DNA from 4 places in the Cedecea neteri genome. Region 1 is predicted to be linked to each of the others. Evidence: predicted binding sites of a transcription regulator. Region 1 holds the regulator's gene; each other region holds the start of a gene.
The links. The regulator CRP, encoded in region 1, controls carbon source genes, mostly activating them, when cyclic AMP is high. The targets are predictions, from matches to a motif close to ATGTGANNNNNNTCACAT.

Region 1 (5,192 bases):
CATTCGCGGCATGGGGCTGTTGATTGGTGCAGAGCTTAACGAGAAGTACAAAGGACGCGCCCGCGAGTTTCTTTACGCTGCCGCAGCTGAAGGTGTGATGGTGTTGAACGCCGGGCCGGACGTCATGCGTTTCGCACCTTCGCTTATTGTCGAGGATGCGGATATCCTGGAAGGGATGCAGCGCTTCGCCAGAGCGGTTGCCCACGTGGTGGCGGCTTAAAACTAACTCGAGCGCCGCAGACGGCGGCTCAGCCAGATCCCATGATGAGGCCGCTGGCGCCAGGCTACCGAGGAGATGGTATGCATGGTGTTCAGGTGGCCAATAATCCGCTGTAAATGCTGCTCCATGGTGCTTAACGGCCCCGTGGGCAGCGTGTCCGGTTCCAGAATATTCGCGTCGTTTGACCCGCCAGGCCCGTCATACTCTAGCCTTTGCTGGCAGCGCTGTAATCCAATTTCACAAGACTGCAGGTACTTCTGCGCCAGGTCTGGCGTCAGCATGTTGTGTTCGCGCGCCAGGGTGGTCATGGCGTTGATATGCTCGACGATGAACTGGCTGTGGGTTACCCACAATTTCATGTCGGCCAGGTAGTGGGAGTTAAAGCCTGGCTCCTGCATCGCCTGATTGAGCGAGTTGAAAAGCGCGTTGTGCGCCTGATTGACTCGCATACGTTGCCAGGCCAGCGGCGTGGGCTCCGGATCGTTGCTTAGTATCAGCCTAATAGCATCCTGATCCGCCTCCAGTGCGTCGTGGGCGTTCTGACGCAGCAGGCCGGTTTGCCACTGCGGCCACAGCCAGATCATGCCGCCAAAGGCAATCAGGCAGCCGAGTAGGGTGTCTATGAGCCGGGGAATGATGTAACTTTCGGCGCTGAGAGTGATGAGCTGCAGGGTATATACCGCGGTGACGGTAAAACCAATGGTGGCCCAGCCGTAGCTTTTGCGGATGAACAGGTAGCTAACCAGCGTAATCATTAACATCGCCAGCAGGGTGTAGCTGTCCGGGACGTGGAAGTGCAGGGTGATACCGGCGATACACAACCCTGCCATGGTGCCTGCCGCCCTGTGAACGATGCGCACCCGTGTTGCACCGTAGCCGTTTTGCGTCACGAACATCACCGTCATCAGGATCCAGTAAGGCTTTGGCAGGTGTAAGAAGGAGCCCAGCAGGCTGGCAATGGTCAGCATCACGCCTAAACGCGCGGAGCTGCGCAAAGCAGAGGATTTGAACGAGAGATAGCTTTTCAGGGCCGGGAAAAACGGCAGACGGCGCTCACGGTCTTCCATTAAATCTCTTACGTACAGCGGCCGCTGAGTTTTCAGTACCCGGGCAATGCGGCTGAAGTGGTAATGGCAAAATTGCCCTACCGGATTATCCGGGTTCTGTCGGGCGATTTTTTCCAGCGCGTCGATCTGCTTGTCCATGGTAAAGCGCGTTGGATAGCGGTGATAAAGAATATCGTCTGCCAGCACGCGCAGACGCGCGGCGATGGTTTGGGCATTCCAGCGGATCACAGCTTCCGCATGGCTTTGCTCGACCAGTTTTTGCACCTCTTCAGGCTGGTGCAGGCTTACCGAAATGTGTTCCTGCAGATCCAGCGCAACCTGGAAAGCGCGTAACAGGCGCTTGTAGCCGTTTTGCTGGTTGGCCGACAGCATATGCAGCTGCTGGTAGCAGGTGGTGATCAGGTCGACGGCTTTTTGCTGGCGGGCCAGCAATGGGGGCAGCGCTTTTTCCGGGTCGGTATGCTGGGTTAGCAGGCTGTATTTTGCTTCGCAGTAATCTGCCAGCTGGCGGTAAAGCAGGCTGAGCGACTCCCTGAGCGGCTGTTCACGCCATAGCCGGAACCAGAACCAGTTGAAGGCGCCGTACCAGATGGTGCCGAAGATATAGAGCACCATTGGTTTCCAGATCGGCATATTTCCGGCCATGCTGAGCGTAAAAATAGCGGCGATCAGCGATGCGGGCAGCAGGCGAGCGTGAAGTGAACTGATTTCCGCCGTCACGCCGAGCAGCAGAGCCATGACGATCAATATCGCAGGCAGAGGGATGTGGGTGTAAAGCAGCAGAAGCTGCAGGATAAGGCTGCTGAGGGCGAACAGGCTGCCGCCAATAATCAAACGTTTGAAAAAGCGTTTGTGTGGCGTGTCCAGCCCGGCAATGTTGCAGCAGGCGGGAACTAACGAGAAGAGCAGGCCGTTTTGCAGGCTGCCAAGCAACAGGCCGATAGCCACGGGAAGACACAGCACAAGCGTTTGCCTAAGCGCGTAGTTAACTTCCGGGTGGTAAATTAATCTCTTCCACATAGCCTGAATTGTAGAGACAAAAAAGGCGTGTTACCGAAGCGACACGCCTTTATAAGGGCTAATTAACGGGTGCCGTAAACGACGATCGTTTTACCGTGGGCAGAAATGAGATTCTGATCTTCCAGCATTTTCAGAATACGGCCAACGGTTTCGCGGGAGCAGCCCACGATCTGACCGATTTCCTGGCGGGTGATCTTGATTTGCATCCCGTCCGGGTGGGTCATGGCATCCGGCTGTTTAGCCAGGTTAAGCAGCGTCTGAGCGATACGGCCAGTCACGTCGAGGAACGCGAGGTTGCCGACTTTCTCAGAAGTCACCTGCAGGCGGCGTGCCATCTGGGAAGAAAGACGCATCAGGATGTCCGGGTTGACCTGAATTAGCTGACGGAATTTTTTATAGGAAATTTCAGCTACTTCACAGGCGGTCTTGGCACGAACCCAGGCACTGCGTTCCTGGCCTTCTTCGAATAAACCTAATTCACCAATGAAATCACCCTGATTCAGATAAGAAAGGATCATCTCCTTGCCTTCTTCATCTTTAATCAGAACAGCTACGGAGCCTTTGACGATGTAGTACAGCGTCTCCGCCTTTTCACCCTGGTGAATCAGCGTGCTCTTCGACGGATACTTATGAATGTGGCAATGAGACAAGAACCATTCGAGAGTCGGGTCTGTTTGTGGTTTGCCAAGCACCATGCGCGGTTATCCTCTGTTATAAACTGGCTACCAAAGACAAGACATGGGACCTCTTGTCTGGCGTTGCAATCGTGAAATTTTCCCAAGCCCTGGGAGCTGGCGTGCAGGTTCGCCCTGCTGCCTGTAATTAGTCGTTTCCTCTGCTTACGGCATAAACGTCTCTGTATCGCAGCAGCATCCGGATTGTTTTAGCATAGCTTTTGGTAAGTGTCTTGTATTGTCTCGTTTCAGCATGACTTGGATCGCCTTACGTTGCCAGTTTTCACGTAGACGCGTAATCTGAAAGAAAATTTTATTACGGGAGTAGGTAAAATGCAGGCACGTGTTAAATGGGTAGAGGGCATGACCTTCCTCGGAGAATCCGCTTCTGGCCACCAAATTTTGATGGACGGTAACTCCGGGGATAAAGCGCCAAGCCCGATGGAAATGCTGCTGATGGCCGCGGGCGGTTGTAGCTCAATTGACGTGGTGTCGATTCTGCAAAAAGGCCGCCATGACGTGACGGATTGTGAGGTGAAACTGACTTCTGAACGTCGTGAAGAAGCGCCACGTCTGTTTACCCGCATCCATTTGCATTTTGTTGTAACCGGGAAAGAGCTGAAAGAGAGTGCCGTTGCCCGCGCCGTTGAGCTGACTGCAGAGAAATATTGCTCGGTGACGTTGATGCTCGAGAAAGCCGCAGAGATTAGCCACAGCTACGAAATTATTGAAGCATAAAGTGAAAAGGGCGGTATCGAGACCGCCCTTACGCCATCAGGCAATTTTCCTGCCTTCCGCCAGCCGCTGCACCAGCGGGGCCATGATCAGCTCCATCGCCAGCCCCATTTTTCCGCCCGGCACCACCAATGTATTGATGTGGGAGATAAATGACCCCTGCAACATCGCCAGCAGATAAGGGAAGTCGATGTCATCCAGCCCACGGAAGTGAATGACCACGAAGCTTTCGTCCAGCGACGGAATAGCTCGCGCGGCAAATGGGTTAGAGGTATCCACCGTTGGAACGCGCTGGAAGTTGATATGGGTACGTGAAAACTGCGGCGTAATGAAGTTGATGTAATCGTCCATGGAACGCACCACGGAATCCATCACCGCTTCCCGTGAATGGCCGCGTTCGCTGGTATCGCGCACCAGTTTCTGAATCCATTCCAGGTTAACGATGGGCACCACGCCTACCAGTAAATCGACGCAGTCGGCGACGTTATGCTGAGGGGTGACCACGCCGCCGTGCAGACCTTCGTAAAACAGGACGTCGGTGGGTTCGGGGAGCGGTTGCCACGGGGTAAAAGTGCCCGGCACCTGGTTCCACGGTACGGCTTCATCATAGGTATGCAGGTATTTACGCGATTGCCCTTTTCCGGTCTGGCCGTATTCGATAAAGGTTCGTTCCAGTAACCCGAAGTCGTTGGCGTCCGGCCCAAAGTAGCTAATATGGCGGCCAGCATCGCGTGCTTTGCGGATAGCCATGTCCATTTCCGGGCGGGTATAACGGTGGAAACTGTCGCCTTCAACTTCGGCGGCGCGCAGGTTGAGCTGCTGGAAAATCTTGCGGAAAGCGAGGCTGGTGGTGGTGGTGCCGGCGCCGCTGGAACCTGTGACCGCAATAACCGGGTGTTTGGCTGACATAGGGTGAAAACTCCGTGAGGGATCGGAAAAGAGGTCTGTAACTGCTTGTTATACTTTTCAGCCAGTATAGATCACCCTGCCAGTTAGCGGTCAGCCGCGAAACTGCCCGCGCGGCATAATGTTCACCGTTTCATGGAGTTCAGACCAAACCAGCACGGCCTCGCCGCTTTGTAACTGGCGCTTCACGTCGGCGACTTTTTGCGTCAACGAGCGCTCCTGCTCACCATAATCGGTGCCTTCCCGTAATACAAAAGATTCAATCAAATTGTCGAGCGTTTCAGGGGCGAGATCTTGCCAGGGAATGATCATTTTAGTGGTCCAGGAAGCGGGTTAGCCAGTCGGGAATACGCTGCTCAAGCCACATCTGTGGGCGCAGCAGAGTCCCGCCGACAAAGCCAACGTGGCCGCCGTAAGTCGTGAGCTGGTAATGGATATTGGGCGGCAGCGTTTCGCGATCCGGGATGACGTGGTGATCCATAAAAGGGTCGTCTTTGGCATGGATAATCAGCGTCGGAGCGGCAATTTCCGGCAACAGCGGCATGGCGCTGCACTGGCGATAGTAGTCCA
Region 2 (5,192 bases), 540 kb from region 1:
AGCTATGCGGGTCGCCATCCGGCCCAACCAGGCTGGTGACTTTGACATGGTCGCCGCCAACCTGTTTAGCCATGTCAGCCAGAACGGTAAAACTTGCCACTACATTCAGCGTTTTCGCTGCAGCCATCTGGCTGGAGAGTGCCAGAGCCAGCGCAATACCAATCCCTAAACGTTTCATTTAACCCCCTTTATGATTGCCAATTTCCTACGCAGCAGGCTCCCTGCAAGCACGCTGCGCGGTCCGAAAAGTATTGAGATAAAGAATGCGACGCTCGCGGTAAGCACAATGGCCGGCCCGGCGGGTAAGGAGGCGTAGAAAGACCACACCAGCCCTAACCAGGCACAAATCAGGCCACACACCACGGCAAGAGCGATTGAGCCAGGCAATGTTTTAGCCCAGCAGCGCGCGGCAATAGCGGGCAGCATCATCAGGCCAACGGACATTAATGTGCCGAGGATTTGGAAACCGGCAACCAGGTTAAGCACCAGCAGCGCCAAAAACGTGCCGTGTATCAGCGACGGCAGCAACCGGTTGTTCACCTGTAAAAAGCTGCGGTCAAAAGACTCCAGCACCAGGCCGCGATAAAGCAGCGCCAGCGCAATCAGCGTCACGCTGGCAATGAGACCCACAAACTTAATAGCTTCACCATCCACGGCGAGAATTGAGCCAAAAAGCAGGTGCAGCAGGTCAACGCTTGACCCGCGCAAAGAAATCAGCGTCACGCCGAGCGCCAGCGAACCAAGATAGAATCCAGCAAAGCTGGCATCTTCTTTTAATGGCGTCCGGGCGCTAACCCAGCCGGAAAGTAAGGCCACCAGCACGCCGGCCACAAACCCACCAATGCCCATTGCCACCAGCGACATACCGGCGACCAGATAGCCCACGGCAACGCCGGGTAAAATGGCATGAGAAAGCGCGTCACCCACCAGACTCATACGGCGAAGCAGAAGAAAAATGCCAAGCGGAACGGTACTCAGGGAAAGCGACAGGCAGGCCACCAGCGCGCGGCGCATAAAGCCGTAAGCCACAAACGGCTCAATAAAAAGGTGATAAATCATGCTGTTTGTACCAGGCGCGGGCGAAAGGAAGCATATTGCGCTAAGGCTTCGTCGGCGTTACCCCACTGGTAACCCTCCGGGGTGAGCAGCAAAACTTCAGGAAAGTGCCGGCGTACCAGCTCGTTGTTGTGCAGCACGCTGATAAGCGTCTTGCCATCCCGGTGCATCTGGCACATCAGTTCCATTAAAAACTCACTGGTCTGCACATCCACGCCGGTGAACGGCTCATCGAGCAGCACCAGCGGTGCGTCCTGAACCAGCAGGCGAGCAAACAGCATGCGTTGAAACTGTCCCCCTGAGAGCACATCAATCGGCCGCAGGTAATGCTCACTTAATCCCACGCGTTCAATTGCTTCCATCACGCGTTCACGGTGCTGGCGACGAAGGCCGGAAAACAGCCCGCGCCCCGGCCAGCTCCCCATACAAACTACGTCATAAACCGTGGCGGGAAATTGCCGATCCATCTCCCCCAACTGCGGGAGCCAGGCAATGCGTGGGCGCATATTGTCCTGAAACTTTACGCTGCCGGAAATGGGAGGCAGCAGCCCGGCCAGGGTTTTTAACAGCGTCGATTTGCCGCAGCCGTTCGCCCCGATCACCGCAGTCATGCTGCCGCGCCGGAACTGGCCGCTAAGGGCTGACACAACCACGTTGCCGTAATAGCCCAGCTCGAGATTCTGCAATTCGATCATGGCAGGATAACCGCCCAATGAATGGCGCCCCACAGGCCGAAGATCAGCAGCGCGACAAGGGCCGCGCGAAGCAGCCCGGAAAGGCTAAACAGTGAGGAGGGAGCTGCAACAGACATACTGGCACCAATATTGTTTCGTTATAACATAACATAATCTACCCAATAGCTCTTGTAAATTTCTGTTTTACACCTCGGCATAAACGAACCCTCAATCAAGCACACTTTCCCCTTCGGTCAATCAGAACGTCATTTTTCCACCTCGTTTACCACTCAATAATCTTTCAAACTAACAGATTTATATTTCACAATGAGATCTAAATAACATATTTTCGCATTTCAAAATGATTAATATGAGCCACCACCGGAAACAACGGTGAGCAGATAACCCTACAGGAGACAGAAATGATCGACATGATTACCCACGGGGCGGAGTGGTTTATTGGCCTGTTTCAGAAAGGCGGAGAGGTCTTTACCGGCATGGTGACCGGCATTCTCCCTCTGCTGATCAGCCTGCTGGTGATAATGAACGCGCTGATTAACTTTATCGGCCAACACCGCATTGAACGCATGGCGCAGCGCTGTGCCGGCAACCCCGTATCGCGTTACCTCTTGCTGCCCTGCATCGGCACCTTTGTGTTTTGCAACCCAATGACGCTCAGTCTGGGGCGCTTTATGCCTGAGAAGTACAAGCCGAGCTATTACGCCGCGGCATCTTATAGCTGTCATTCCATGAACGGTCTATTCCCCCACATAAACCCTGGCGAACTGTTTGTTTATCTGGGGATTGCCAGCGGGTTAACGACGCTGGGCCTGCCGCTGGCTCCTCTCGCAGTGAGTTATCTGCTTGTTGGGCTGGTCACCAACTTCTTCCGCGGCTGGATAACCGATCTCACCACCTCGATTTTCGAGAAAAAAATGGGCATTGAGCTGGAACGCCAGGTCCGTCTCTAAGGAAAAATCATGACTCAAAGCATTCGTATTGAAAAAGGCCAGGGTGGATGGGGCGGGCCGCTGATCGTCCCGGTCGATCCGAGCAAAAAGATCGTTTACATCACGGCCGGCACACGCCCGGTAATCGTCGACAAGTTAAGCGAAATGACTGGCTGCCAGGCGGTAGACGGTTTTAAAGACGGCGAGCCGCCGGAGGCAGAAATCGCACTGGCAATCATAGACTGCGGCGGCACACTGCGCTGCGGGCTCTACCCCAAACGCCGCATCCCGACCATCAATATCCACGCCACCGGCAAATCCGGTCCCCTGGCGCAGTACATTGTTGAAGATATTTACGTCTCAGGCGTCCGGGAAGAAAACATTAGCTGGGCCAGCGGCGAACCGCAGGTCGAGCGCAAACATGCGCCAGCGCGGGACTACGACGCCAGCAAAAAAATCACCGAACAAAGCGATGGCCTGCTGGCTAAAGTCGGTATGGGAATGGGCTCAGCCGTAGCAGTGCTGTTTCAGGCAGGACGCGACACTATCGATACGGTTCTGAAAACGATTCTGCCTTTTATGGCCTTCGTGTCGGCGCTGATTGGCATCATCATGGCATCCGGGCTAGGCGACTGGATTGCCCACGGTCTGGCCCCGCTCGCCAACAACCCTATCGGCCTGATTACGCTCGCGCTGATTTGTTCTTTCCCCCTGCTCTCACCTTTCCTCGGCCCAGGGGCGGTGATTGCGCAGGTCATCGGGGTGCTGATTGGGGTGCAGATTGGCCTCGGACATATCCCTCCTCACCTGGCGCTGCCCGCGCTGTTTGCCATTAACGCCCAGGCCGCCTGCGATTTTATTCCTGTTGGCCTGTCTCTGGCAGAAGCCCGGCAGGAAACGGTACGCGTCGGCGTGCCTTCTGTTTTGGTCGGGCGCTTTTTAACGGGCGCTCCCACTGTGTTAATCGCCTGGCTGGTGTCCGGCTTCATCTACCAATAAAGGAAAGCCCCATGCAGATCATTTACCAGACCACCATCGTCCAGATTGGAGAGTGCGCGCGCGAGGCGCTGGCAGACAACATGCTTATTACCTTTCGGGAAGGTGCCCCGGCAGATATTCAGGATTACTGCTTTATCCACTGCCACGGTGAGCTGACCGGCCAGCTAAAGCCTGGCATTCATTTTGAACTCAATGGCCAGCACTACGCCGTCACCGCCGTAGGCGACGTGGCCCAGCAAAACTTGCAGGAACTCGGGCACATCACCCTGCGCTTCGACGGTGAAGCACGGGCGGAATACCCAGGCACCGTACACGTCAATGGCCCGCTGCCTCAGGGCATTGAACCCGGCTGCCAGCTGAAGTTTGTTGCATAAACATTGTTATTTAATCAAAGGAGTAAAACATGAATCAGGTTGCCGTTGTCATCGGTGGAGGGCAAACACTCGGGGCGTTTATCTGCCATGGGCTGGCCCAGGAAGGCTACAAAGTTGCCGTGGTGGATATTCAAAGTGAGAAAGCGGCCCGCGTCGCGCAGGAAATTAACGACCAGTACGGGCCGGGATCTGCCTGGGGATTTGGCTCGGACGCCACCAGCGAGCAAAGCGTTACCGCGCTGGCTCACGGCGTGGACGAGATTTTCGGCCAGGTCGATCTGCTGGTTTACAGTGCGGGCATCGCCAAAGCGGCGTTTATTGGTGATTTCGCTCTGGGGGATTTTGACCGCTCGCTGCAGGTAAATCTTGTGGGCTACTTCCTGTGCGCCAGGGAATTCTCCCGCCTGATGATCCGGGACGGAATTAAAGGCCGCATCATCCAGATTAACTCAAAGTCCGGCAAGGTCGGCAGCAAGCACAACTCCGGCTACAGCGCGGCGAAATTTGGCGGCGTGGGGCTGACGCAGTCTCTTGCCCTGGATCTGGCGGAATACGGCATCACCGTGCATGCGCTAATGCTGGGCAATCTGCTCAAATCCCCGATGTTCCAGTCTCTGCTGCCGCAGTACGCGGAAAAACTCGGCATTCCCGCTGACGAAGTAGAGCAATACTACATCGACAAGGTCCCCTTAAAACGCGGCTGTGACTATCAGGACGTGCTTAACACGCTCCTGTTTTACGCCAGCGATAAAGCCTCTTACTGTACCGGACAGTCGATCAACGTCACCGGCGGGCAGGTTATGTTTTAACTATCAGGTCACCGGTTGCCTCTGGCCCTCAGCCAGAGGCTGCCTAAAGGAGGATGCATGATGAATGCACTGATCGCCCTGGCGGCGATCGCCTGGCTCAGCCAGTTACTGCTCGGCGGCTGGCAAATCCGCCGTTTTAATCGGGCCTTTGACAGGCTCTGCCAGCAGGGGGCCGTTGGCGTAGGCCGTTCATCCGGGCGTTTTCGGCCCAGAGTGGTCATTGCCCTCGCCTTTGATGAGCGGCAAAACGTCCGCGACAGCCTGATAATGAAAGGTCTGACGGTTTTTGCCCTCCCACAGCCTTTAATGCAGTTACACGGCATGAATCGG
Region 3 (5,192 bases), 810 kb from region 1:
GTTCGGCTTGCCGTTGTAGCAGTGGGTGATGATATCGCCGCTGGTCAGCAGCTCGGCAACTTCATCGAGGTCCGGCGGGTTGTTGCCGATGTGCACCATCAGCGGCAAATCACCATTTTCTTTCTGGATAGCCTTGGCGCGCACCAGCGGCGTAATGCCGTTGTCACCCACCACGCTGCTGCTCATACGCGCCTTTAAGCCCACGATAAAGTCCGGGTGGCGCTTCACCGCGCCGCGTACGGCGTCAGCGTCAATATTCGCCATATTGGACAGCTCGTTCTGGGCAATCAGACCCACGCGGGAGATGTTCAGCAGCGCATAAACTTCCGTCGCTGCGCTGCGGGTGATTTGATAGAAATCGTCGACGTCATCGGCGCCGGTACTGCCAGCGTCAACAACCGTGGTCACGCCGGTATGAATCCCTACGCTGTCAGGTTCGTCGTGGTAAATCGGGGACTTGGGATAACAGTGAACGTGGGAGTCAATCCAGCCGGCGCTGACGTAGTATTCGCCGTTCAGCTGGCGCTCTTCAGTTGCCTCGCCGGTTATCTTGCCTAAGGCGGCAATTTTGCCGTCCTTCAGGGCGATATCGATCACGGTATCGTCCACCAGCCGCGCCTGGCGCAGGATCAGGTCAAACATATCTTTCTCCTTAACTGGCGGATGAGCCGCAGCCCGTCCGCCCTGGAAATACTGCTTACAACGCTACCGGGAAAATGGAGCCTAAAATCATTGCGCCCAGGATCGCCCCGCCGGTGATCGGTTTGCCCCAGAGGTAAAACAGCAGAGAACCGATCAACGAGCCGATGCCGATAGGAATCGAAGCCGTCATGGCGCTGAGGATAATCAACGGCCCAAGGAAGCGGCCGGAAGCGTTACCCGCGCCCATCATGACGTCCGCCCCGTAGGTGGAGTCGCTCTGATTGATGGTGAACTTACGCGCCAGAATGATGATGTAGCCAATGGCCAAACCAATCACCAGGCCGGTCACCAATGACGCCGCAAAGTTTGCCACCGGGAAGACAAAGCCCGCGCCCAGCAGCAGCGCCGGAACGCCAAGGCCTACGCCGGTTTGAATCGCCCCACCGATATCCAGGATCCCGACCAGAGAGCCTTCGATGATGCGGGCAAACAGGAAGCTGGCGCCGAAAGCCGCCACCGCGCCGTAAACGCCGGTATCAATCCCGGACTTCAGCATCGCCACGAAGGCGACTTCGTTAAACGCGCCGATGCCGTACAGGTAGTACATGTGTGTCCCGGCAAACACGCCGGAGGAGAGCAGGCCGACAAAGATCGGGAATGACCAGTCCGCGTACCAAAAGCCTTTATTCTGTTCCATGCGTTATCCCCTTATTTGCCGCTCAGCGAGTTATGCAGCAGATCCAGCCAGTTCGGCACGGTCATGTGGAAAGACTCAATCATCTTCATGTCGAACCCGCGGAAGAAGGCACTCAGCACAAACAGGGCCACGATAGCCGTCATCATCACTTTGGTGACGCGGTGCCAGCCGCTTTCTTCAACACCTTTACCGATCAGGATGCCGAGCACCAGCCCAGGAACGGCGTTGCCCATGATCAACTGCGCTGCGCCGCCAAAAATGGTTGCCCAGAATCCGGATTTTTTACCCGCGTCGATAGCCGCCAGCCAGAAAATCACCGGCATCACGGTGTTCACCAGCAGGTTAGCCGCAGGCACCAGCACTTTGACTGCCGTGACCTGAAGTGCCGCTGGCACCGCAGAGGCCGTAGAGTTCAGGAACGCCACCACGATCATGCCGATGATGCCGCAGGCGATAGCCATTTTTTTCGGGTCGTGGAGGGTTTCCGCCACGTTACGGTTCTTCACCATCAATGCCGCCGCGCCCCAGTTAGGGATGATGCGGTGGTCAACGTCCTGGGTGAATGCCCCCGCCGCGACGGAAGATGCCCAGGCGTTAAAGAAGAAGCCAAGCCCAAAGGAGAAGTGAGAAGCCGGGTCCCCTTCGCAGGAGTTCAGCTCGCCGAGTGTACGAAATGCGCCCATGCCCTGAGAGGTTGGCGCATGGAACATACGCGCGGCCCCGGCACCAACGCCCACACCGACGAGGCCGCCGATAATGAGTGATTTGAATAATATGATTAAGAACATGTATCTGCCCTTTTCTACCCTGCTTATCTGTCGCTGTAGCCGCGTTAGCTGCGCTCAGTCACCCGAATCACTTACCCAAGTAAGCTCATCGGACTGCCTTCCCTTGCTGCCTTGCTACAACACCAGCTAATTGGGTATAAATGTTTGAATTAATTAGAGACGAAATCCACCTCATCGAGGTTAAGAGCCGTCACGTTGACGGAAACATCCAGCTCCACGCTGTAGCTCCGCCTTTCCCGGCGCAGGAAGAAGAACAGAAAAGCTTCTTTGCGCACCCTGACCTGCGCCTGAACAACCTGCACGTCCTGTGGCTCAATGCGCAAAAGAATGTGGTTGGTGGATTTCAGCACCGTGCCCTGAACGTGATTCAGGGCGTCGGAAAAGGCTTTGGCTTTAGTATCGCCGCGCCCGCTAACTCGCACCGTGGTAGCGAATTTTTCTTTCATACTTAACTGCCGTACTTCTTGTTCCACGCCTGTACCAGGCGCTCACCCAGCTCTTCTTTGTCCATAAAGCCAAAGCCAAGCACGTTGTTGCCTTCGTTAATCGCCGTCACGCCTTCATCAACGGAGCGCATGCCGTACTTAGCTTTGTAGCCGTGTTTGGTTTGTGCAGTAATGGCGCCCGCGCCGCCGCTGCCGCAGAAGGAGATACCAAAGGTGGCGTTTTCTGCTTTCATCACGTCGCCCAGCTTCATGTCGGCGGCGACGCCTGGAATAACCACGGCGCGACCGCCCGCTTTTTCGATCCCTGCTGCAACTTTCTGGCCTTTGCCCAGACGGTCACCAATGACTACGGTAATTTGTTCCATTGTTTTCTCCTGATTATTCAAAGATTGTCTTTCGCCACTTCGAAATGCACTGACAGCAACCACGCTTCTTCTACCGGCAGATTCCCGAACTGATCGACCACCGCCTGCGCCATTTCCATCGACTCCGCGGAGATCTCCTCGAACAAGCTCTCTTCCACTTCTGGTAACGGCTCTCCGGTCAGAGAGCGATGAATCATCGCCTTCACGTGAGAGGCCAGCATTTGTTCCTGTACCGCGTTAGGCGTGATGTGCTTACTTTTGAACAGCGCGTCAATAAAATCCTGAATACGCGCCGTTAACTCCTCGGCTTCATTAACCATTACCGCTCCGTTATTCACCCTGGGTACCTCGTTAACTAATCTGTTTTTTAAGCTACCTGGCGGGGGGAAAGGTTTGTAGCGAGTTGTTTTCCACTTCGAAGTGGAAATCGCGGCGGCAATAGTGATCTGTTCCACATAAAGAGCCGGAATGGCGCTTTTCCGCTGGCTTACCGTGAATTAGCTCACATAACCGGGTGATAAAACGTCGTTTTTCCAGCGGCGTTTTTTGTTTGAAAGTGTGATGAAAGGACCGTTTTACCGCCATCATTGGCGTTGCTTATGACGAACAAGGAAGGAAAAAAGTTTACTCTGCGGCGCGTGGTGTTAAGGTTGGCGAGTCTTAAATACAGGTTTTAACGTCATGCTGCTCGCCGCCATACTCAACAATCCTCTGCTAAAACAGCCGCGCATCGCTTAGCGCGCTCACACATTCCCGTCTGCAATTTGAAACGGAACCTTGTTCCGTGGGTACACTTTTGTTGTGAGAAAAAACATGTCAAAGACTGAAAAGCACTGGTCTCAGGTCGAGTACCTGCACGAAACGGTGACCAACCCCAATATTCATATCAAAGGCCAGCACAGTTATTACAGCGACTGCTGGGATAGCGGTTTTGAGCGCAGCGTGGTGCGCTACCTGCAGGGCGACGCGGTAAGTCGGGAGTGGGAACCGATTGGCGAACTTGACCAACTGTGGATAGGTGATTACGTCTGTATTGCCGCCGAGGCGGTGATCCTGATGGGCGGCAACCACACGCACCGCAGCGACTGGTTTTCCCTTTACCCCTTTATCGAGACCATCAAAGACGCCTACCGCGCCAAAGGCGACACGACGCTCGGAAACGGCTGCTGGATAGGCATGAGGGCGATAATTATGCCCGGCGTGACCATCAGTGAAGGCGCGATTATTGCCGCTGGCAGCGTGGTGACGAAAGACGCCGCGCCTTACAGCGTCGTCGGCGGCAACCCGGCTAAACCGATCGCCCTGCGTTTCGAACCCGAGATGATTGAGCGGCTGCTAAAGCTGCACATTTACCAGCTAAGCGACGAGCATTTTCAGGCTATTCGGCCCCTGTTGAGCAATAACGATATTGATGCGCTGGAACGCGCGGTGAGAGCACTGCGGTAAAGAGAGCGGGCGGGAATAACCCGCCCGTTTTTAAATCTTAGCGAAACTTCTTGTGGTAGGTATCGCGAGTGGTTTTGAAGTCAGCGGCAGCAGCCTGAGCTTCTGTCACTTTGCCTTCGTTGGCCAGCTTCAGCGCACCGTCAATCTGGCCCACGAGAATATCAAACCCGTGGCGGTACTCTTTCATGTTGGCGCTGTCGGCCGCTTCATTTTCCAGCTTAGGCGGGGTGCCTTTCTGCGCATCCAGAGCCGCTTCACGCATATTGCCCAGTGAAGTTTTCAGCTCGGCGGCGTCTTTGGTGCTCAGCACGGTCTTGTAGTTTTTCGCGATAATGTCCATGTCGTCACCGACATCTTTGGCAAACGCAGCGCCGGACAGTAACACGGATGATACGGCTAACATTGCAATCAGTTGCTTACGCATTTACTCACCTTTCCTTTATCTTTTTTATATGAGAAACGGGCGCGGCAGGGCGCACCACATTGCTTTACTGACCGGCTATCTTCATCTCCGGAAGTAAGACTGAACCACACTGAATGTTGCTACGTGTTTCTATATCGTTGCCAATAGTAACTATCTCGCGCCACATGTCCTTCAGGTTACCGGCGATGGTGATTTCGCTCACCGGATACTGGATCTCACCGTTCTCAACCCAGAAGCCCGCCGCACCGCGAGAATAGTCGCCGGTAATGCCGCTCACGCCCTGCCCCATCAGCTCGGTCACCACCAGCCCGGTGCCCATCTGTTTCAGCATTTCCTCAAAGCCCAGGCCCTGGCCGGCGATGCGCCAGTTGTGGATACCGCCCG
Region 4 (5,192 bases), 170 kb from region 1:
AATCGACAAAGGCGCGGAGCGCGCTGGGCATGTACTGGCGGTTTGGGTAATAGAACTGGAACGGCGGCAGCTCAGGCAGCCAGTCTTCGAGCATAGACACCAGCCTGCCGCTCGCCAGATGGTCTTCGACCTGTTGTTGGTAGAGATAGCCGATACCTGCGCCGCATAACACCGCCTCCAGCTCGGAGTCGAGATCGTCCACGATGATGTTGCCGCAGGGAGTCACTTCCAGCTTGCCTTCGGGCCCGTAAAACTCCCAGCAATAAGGGCGGCCGCTGTGAAAGCGGAAGATGACGCTGCAGTGATTCACCAGCTCGCGAGGGTGTACTGGCGTAGGGTTTTGCGCCAGGTATTCCGGCGTGGCAACCACGCAAATCCTCGTTTTTGGGCCGATAGAAACGGCAATCATGTCTTTTTCCACCGTGGTGCTCAGCCGTATCCCGGCGTCGTACTCCTGCTTCACGATATCCACCAGCCTGTCGTCGGTGGTCACTTCGACTTTGATGTCGGGATAGCGGGCGGTAAACCCGGCTACCAGCGGCATCAGCACAAGGCGTGAAGCCAGCCGCGAGCTGTTGATTTTGAGCGTGCCCATCGGCGTGTCGCGAAACGAGTTCACCTCATCGAGAATGGTATGAATTTCGTCGCAGGCCGGGCGCAGGCGCTCGTAGAGGTTGTTGCCAGCCTCGGTCAGCGAGACGCTGCGGGTGGTGCGGTTGAACAGCCGAATTTTCAGGCGCTGTTCGAGCTGCTTGATGCCGTGGCTGATGGCCGAAGGAGACAGCCCCAGCTCGTCCCCGGCGGCGCGAAAGCTTTTGTGCCGCGCCACGGCGATAAAGGTCGCGAAGTCGGTAAAATTCAGCGCCATTAGTGAAAATCCTTCATTAACCCATTTCAAATACTACGTTTTACAGAATTATCCAGCGGTCGTAAAGTGAACGCACATCCCCACTGGCTGAGATAACTCCATGAAATCAGAGAATATGTATATTGTTTGGGCGCACCCGCGCAGTGAGTCGCTAACCGCGCAGGTGGTGCAGGAAATTCAGGGCGAAGCGGCTGAGCGCGGCATTAACGTTTCCTCCCTCGATCTGTACCGCAGCGGCTTTAACCCGGCGCTGGGCGTGGAGGACGAACCGGACTGGAGCAACCCGCAGAAACAGTACTCCCCGGAAGTTCATCGCTTGTTTGGCGAGTTAGAAAGTAAAGACACCGTGGTCGTGGTGTTCCCCGTGTGGTGGTACAGCTTCCCGGCGATGCTCAAAGGCTATCTGGATCGCGTGTGGAACTACGGCCTGGGCTACGGGCCAGGCAGCACGCTGGGCAATAAGAAAATCCGCTGGGTGGCGCTGGTCGGCGGTTCTCACGAAGGCTTTGTGAAATATGGCTGGGAAAAAAACATGGCCGATTACATTCATGGCTCAATGGGGTATCTGGGCGTGGAAGATGCAAAAATTGAGTTCCTCTATAACACCATCGGCGTGGAAGAAGGGATCGGCGACAGCGACGCCCATTACCAGCAGCTGTTTGCTCAGGCGCGCGGCATTGTCGCGGATTTAGATAACTAACTTTTCATTCCAGCGCGGCATTCAACGCCGCGCTTTCTGCCAGCCGCTTCGCTGTAATTTACTTTCATCCTTTTCTTGCCCGCCGTTTTTTGTCAACGCCCAGATTTTAACTGGATCACATTAGGATTAATCTGCCCCAAAATACTTTGTGAAGTAGATCACAAATGAATAACAAAGACGTCATAACAAAATGTGATTTTAGTCACATTAAAAGGTCAATCAGGGTTAAAAATCCCCCGGTGTACTTTTTTTACACTGCGATTATGTGATCACCATCACTCAATGTGGATGGGTGATCCCTGAATATTAGTGATCTATCTCACATAATTAGGCGGTTGCTGGACAGCTTAACGATTCAGTGCCAGATTCGCGTCACTTTACTGAATAAGGCCGGCGACCCTGCCGCTACGTTAACAATAAACCTCGGGCTGCTTTTCAGCGCGGAACACCAACAAGGGGTATGTGTATGTCATCCGATATCAAGATCAAAGTGCAAAGCTTTGGTCGTTTCCTCAGCAATATGGTTATGCCAAATATCGGGGCGTTTATCGCCTGGGGTATTATCACGGCCTTATTTATTCCTACCGGATGGTTGCCAAACGAAACGCTGGCGAAGCTGGTAGGCCCGATGATCACTTACCTGCTGCCGCTGCTGATCGGTTTTACCGGTGGTCGCCTGATTGGCGGTGACCGCGGCGGCGTAGTCGGTGCTATCACCACCATGGGCGTTATCGTTGGTGCAGATATGCCGATGTTCCTCGGCGCAATGATTGCGGGTCCTCTGGGCGGCTGGGCAATCAAGCACTTCGACAAATGGGTCGACGGTAAAATCAAATCCGGCTTTGAAATGCTGGTGAACAACTTCTCTGCCGGTATCATCGGGATGATCCTGGCGATTCTGGCATTCCTCGGCATCGGCCCTGCGGTTGAAGTCCTGTCCAAAGTTCTGGCAGCAGGCGTTAACTTCATGGTTGTGCACGACATGCTGCCGCTGGCGTCTATCTTTGTAGAACCGGCGAAAATCCTGTTCCTGAACAACGCCATCAACCACGGTATCTTCTCGCCGCTGGGTATTCAGCAGTCCCACGAGCTGGGCAAATCCATCTTCTTCCTGATTGAAGCGAACCCGGGTCCGGGTATGGGTGTTCTGCTGGCGTACATGTTCTTTGGGCGCGGTAACGCCAAGCAGTCTGCTGGCGGCGCGGCTATCATCCACTTCCTGGGCGGTATCCACGAAATTTACTTCCCGTACGTGCTGATGAACCCACGTCTGATCCTGGCCGTAATCCTCGGCGGTATGACCGGCGTGTTCACCCTGACCGTGCTGAACGGCGGCCTGGTGTCTCCGGCATCCCCTGGTTCCATCCTGGCGGTACTGGCAATGACGCCGAAAGGCGCGTACTTCGCTAACATCGCGGCTATCTGTGCGGCAATGATTGTTTCCTTCGTGGTCTCCGCCATCCTGCTGAAAACCAGCAAAGTGAAAGAAGAAGACGACATCGAAGCTGCGGCTCGCCGTATGCAGGAAATGAAAGCCGAATCCAAAGGTGGCGCAGCGCCGCTGGCGGTAGGTGCTGGCCTGTCTAACGACCTGAGCCACGTGCGTAAAATCATCGTTGCCTGTGACGCAGGTATGGGCTCCAGCGCCATGGGCGCAGGCGTGCTGCGTAAGAAAGTGAGCGACGCTGGTCTGAAAAATATCTCCGTGACCAACTGCGCGATCAACAGCCTGCCGGACGACGTTGACCTGGTGATTACCCACCGCGACCTGACCGAGCGTGCGATGCGCCAGGTGCCGCAGGCGCAGCATATCTCCCTGACCAATTTCCTCGACAGCAGCCTGTACGCCAACCTGGTTGAGCGTCTGCTAGCTTCTCAGAATCTGAGTCAGAAAGAAGAAAAAGTCATGCACAGCCTGGAAGACAGCTTTGTTTCCAGCGAAGACGCAGTGTTCAAGCTGGGCGCGGGTAACGTGTTCCTTGGCCTGAAAGCCAGCAACAAAGAAGAAGCGATTCGCTTTGCCGGTGAGCAACTGGTGAACGGCGGCTACGTGCAGCCGGAATACGTGGACGCGATGTTTGAGCGCGAAAAACTGACCCCGACCTACCTGGGCGAAGGTATCGCGGTTCCTCACGGCACCGTAGAAGCAAAAGACCGCGTGCTGAAAACCGGCGTGGTGTTCTGCCAGTACCCGGAAGGCGTTCACTTTGGTGAAGAGCCGGAAGACGTGGCCCGCCTGGTGATCGGGATTGCTGCCCGCAATAACGAACACATCCAGGTGATCACCAGCCTGACCAACGCGCTGGATGATGAGTCGGTGATTGAGCGCCTGGCGCACACCACCAGCGTCCAGGAAGTGCTGGATTTGCTGGCCGGTAAGAAGTAAGGGCTTGCCCCTCACCCCGACCCTCTCCCCGGAGGGGCGAGGGGGAAAAGAGGGGGAGTTCTGGATGTTCCCTCTCCCCTTGGGGAAGAGGCGATATCGAGATGTTGGTCTGTCTATTCCCTCTCCCCTTTGGGGAGAGGGCTAGGGTGAGGGGATTCGCATAAAGTATCCTTACCCCAGCCCTCACGGGTGAAATAATCAGGAAGGTTAACGCAATGAAAGCATTACATTTTGGTGCAGGTAATATCGGTCGTGGCTTTATCGGTAAACTGCTGGCAGACGCCGGTCTGCAGCTGACTTTTGCCGACGTAAACCAGGTGGTTCTGGATGCCCTGAACGCGCGTCACAGCTACCAGGTTCACGTAGTGGGCGAGCAGCAGCAGATTGATACCGTCTCCAACGTGAATGCCGTCAGCAGCATTGGCGACGACGTTGTGGCCCTTATCGCTCAGGTTGATCTGATCACCACCGCCGTTGGCCCGGTTGTGCTGGAACGCATCGCGCCAACGCTTGCCAAAGGCCTGGAGCTGCGCCGCGCGAACGGCAACGAAACGCCGCTGAACATCATCGCCTGTGAAAACATGGTGCGCGGTACCAGCCAGCTGAAAGAGCACGTCAAGAAAGCGCTGTCTGCCGAGGCGTGGGCCTGGGTTGAGCAGCACGTTGGCTTTGTCGATTCTGCGGTTGACCGCATCGTGCCGCCGTCTGAATCCGCCACCAACGATCCGCTGGAAGTGACCGTGGAGACCTTCAGCGAGTGGATTGTCGATAAAACCCAGTTTAAAGGTGACCTGCCGAACATTCCTGGCATGGAACTTACTGATAATCTTATGGCGTTTGTCGAGCGCAAGCTCTTCACGCTGAATACCGGGCATGCTATAACCGCGTACCTCGGTCAGCTGGCCGGGCACCAGACTATCCGCGATGCCATTCTTGATGAGAAAGTGCGCGCCGTAGTGAAAGGGGCGATGGAAGAGAGCGGCGCGGTGCTGATTAAGCGCTACGGCTTTGAAGCCGACAAACACGCCGCGTACATCAAGAAAATCCTTGGCCGTTTCGAAAACCCGTATCTGAAGGATGACGTGGAACGCGTTGGCCGCCAGCCGCTGCGTAAACTCAGCGCGGGTGACCGCCTGGTTAAGCCACTGCTGGGCACGATTGAGTACGGCTTGCCTCACGTGAACCTGATCAAAGGGATTGCGGCGGCAATGCACTACCACAGCGAGCAGGACCCGCAG

Region 2: a site for CRP is predicted at 2,058-2,075, ahead of LH86_RS00855 (PTS glucitol/sorbitol transporter subunit IIC). Genes of this name have one in related genera too.
Region 3: a site for CRP is predicted at 3,378-3,395, ahead of LH86_RS07230 (glycine dehydrogenase). Genes of this name have one in related genera too.
Region 4: a site for CRP is predicted at 1,759-1,776, ahead of LH86_RS04270 (PTS mannitol transporter subunit IICBA). Genes of this name have one in related genera too.

Annotation. Positions count from the first base shown of each region.
Region 1 covers NZ_CP009459.1:718,423-723,614, reverse strand. Annotated here, with positions in the region: gene argD (bifunctional acetylornithine/succinyldiaminopimelate transaminase) at 1-220, shown strand, start outside; gene LH86_RS03530 (YccS/YhfK family putative transporter) at 223-2,307, opposite strand; gene crp (cAMP-activated global transcriptional regulator CRP) at 2,370-3,002, opposite strand; gene LH86_RS03520 (OsmC family protein) at 3,315-3,719, shown strand; gene LH86_RS03515 (phosphoribulokinase) at 3,756-4,625, opposite strand; gene LH86_RS03510 (YheU family protein) at 4,716-4,934, opposite strand; gene LH86_RS03505 (hydrolase) at 4,936-5,192, opposite strand, start outside.
Region 2 covers NZ_CP009459.1:175,105-180,296, forward strand. Annotated here, with positions in the region: gene LH86_RS00840 (metal ABC transporter substrate-binding protein) at 1-178, opposite strand, end outside; gene LH86_RS00845 (metal ABC transporter permease) at 175-1,059, opposite strand; gene LH86_RS00850 (metal ABC transporter ATP-binding protein) at 1,056-1,751, opposite strand; gene LH86_RS00855 (PTS glucitol/sorbitol transporter subunit IIC) at 2,153-2,701, shown strand; gene LH86_RS00860 (PTS glucitol/sorbitol transporter subunit IIB) at 2,711-3,679, shown strand; gene srlB (PTS glucitol/sorbitol transporter subunit IIA) at 3,691-4,053, shown strand; gene srlD (sorbitol-6-phosphate dehydrogenase) at 4,083-4,862, shown strand; gene gutM (transcriptional regulator GutM) at 4,920-5,192, shown strand, end outside.
Region 3 covers NZ_CP009459.1:1,531,350-1,536,541, reverse strand. Annotated here, with positions in the region: gene LH86_RS07255 (amidohydrolase/deacetylase family metallohydrolase) at 1-642, opposite strand, end outside; gene LH86_RS07250 (DUF4310 family protein) at 698-1,339, opposite strand; gene LH86_RS07245 (DUF4311 domain-containing protein) at 1,351-2,127, opposite strand; gene LH86_RS07240 (DUF4312 family protein) at 2,277-2,573, opposite strand; gene LH86_RS07235 (SFCGS family glycine-rich protein) at 2,576-2,938, opposite strand; gene LH86_RS07230 (glycine dehydrogenase) at 2,956-3,276, opposite strand; gene LH86_RS07225 (CatB-related O-acetyltransferase) at 3,752-4,384, shown strand; gene cybC (cytochrome b562) at 4,422-4,808, opposite strand; gene pmbA (metalloprotease PmbA) at 4,873-5,192, opposite strand, start outside.
Region 4 covers NZ_CP009459.1:888,604-893,795, reverse strand. Annotated here, with positions in the region: gene LH86_RS04280 (LysR family transcriptional regulator) at 1-868, opposite strand, end outside; gene LH86_RS04275 (NAD(P)H oxidoreductase) at 969-1,568, shown strand; gene LH86_RS04270 (PTS mannitol transporter subunit IICBA) at 2,035-3,954, shown strand; gene mtlD (mannitol-1-phosphate 5-dehydrogenase) at 4,170-5,192, shown strand, end outside.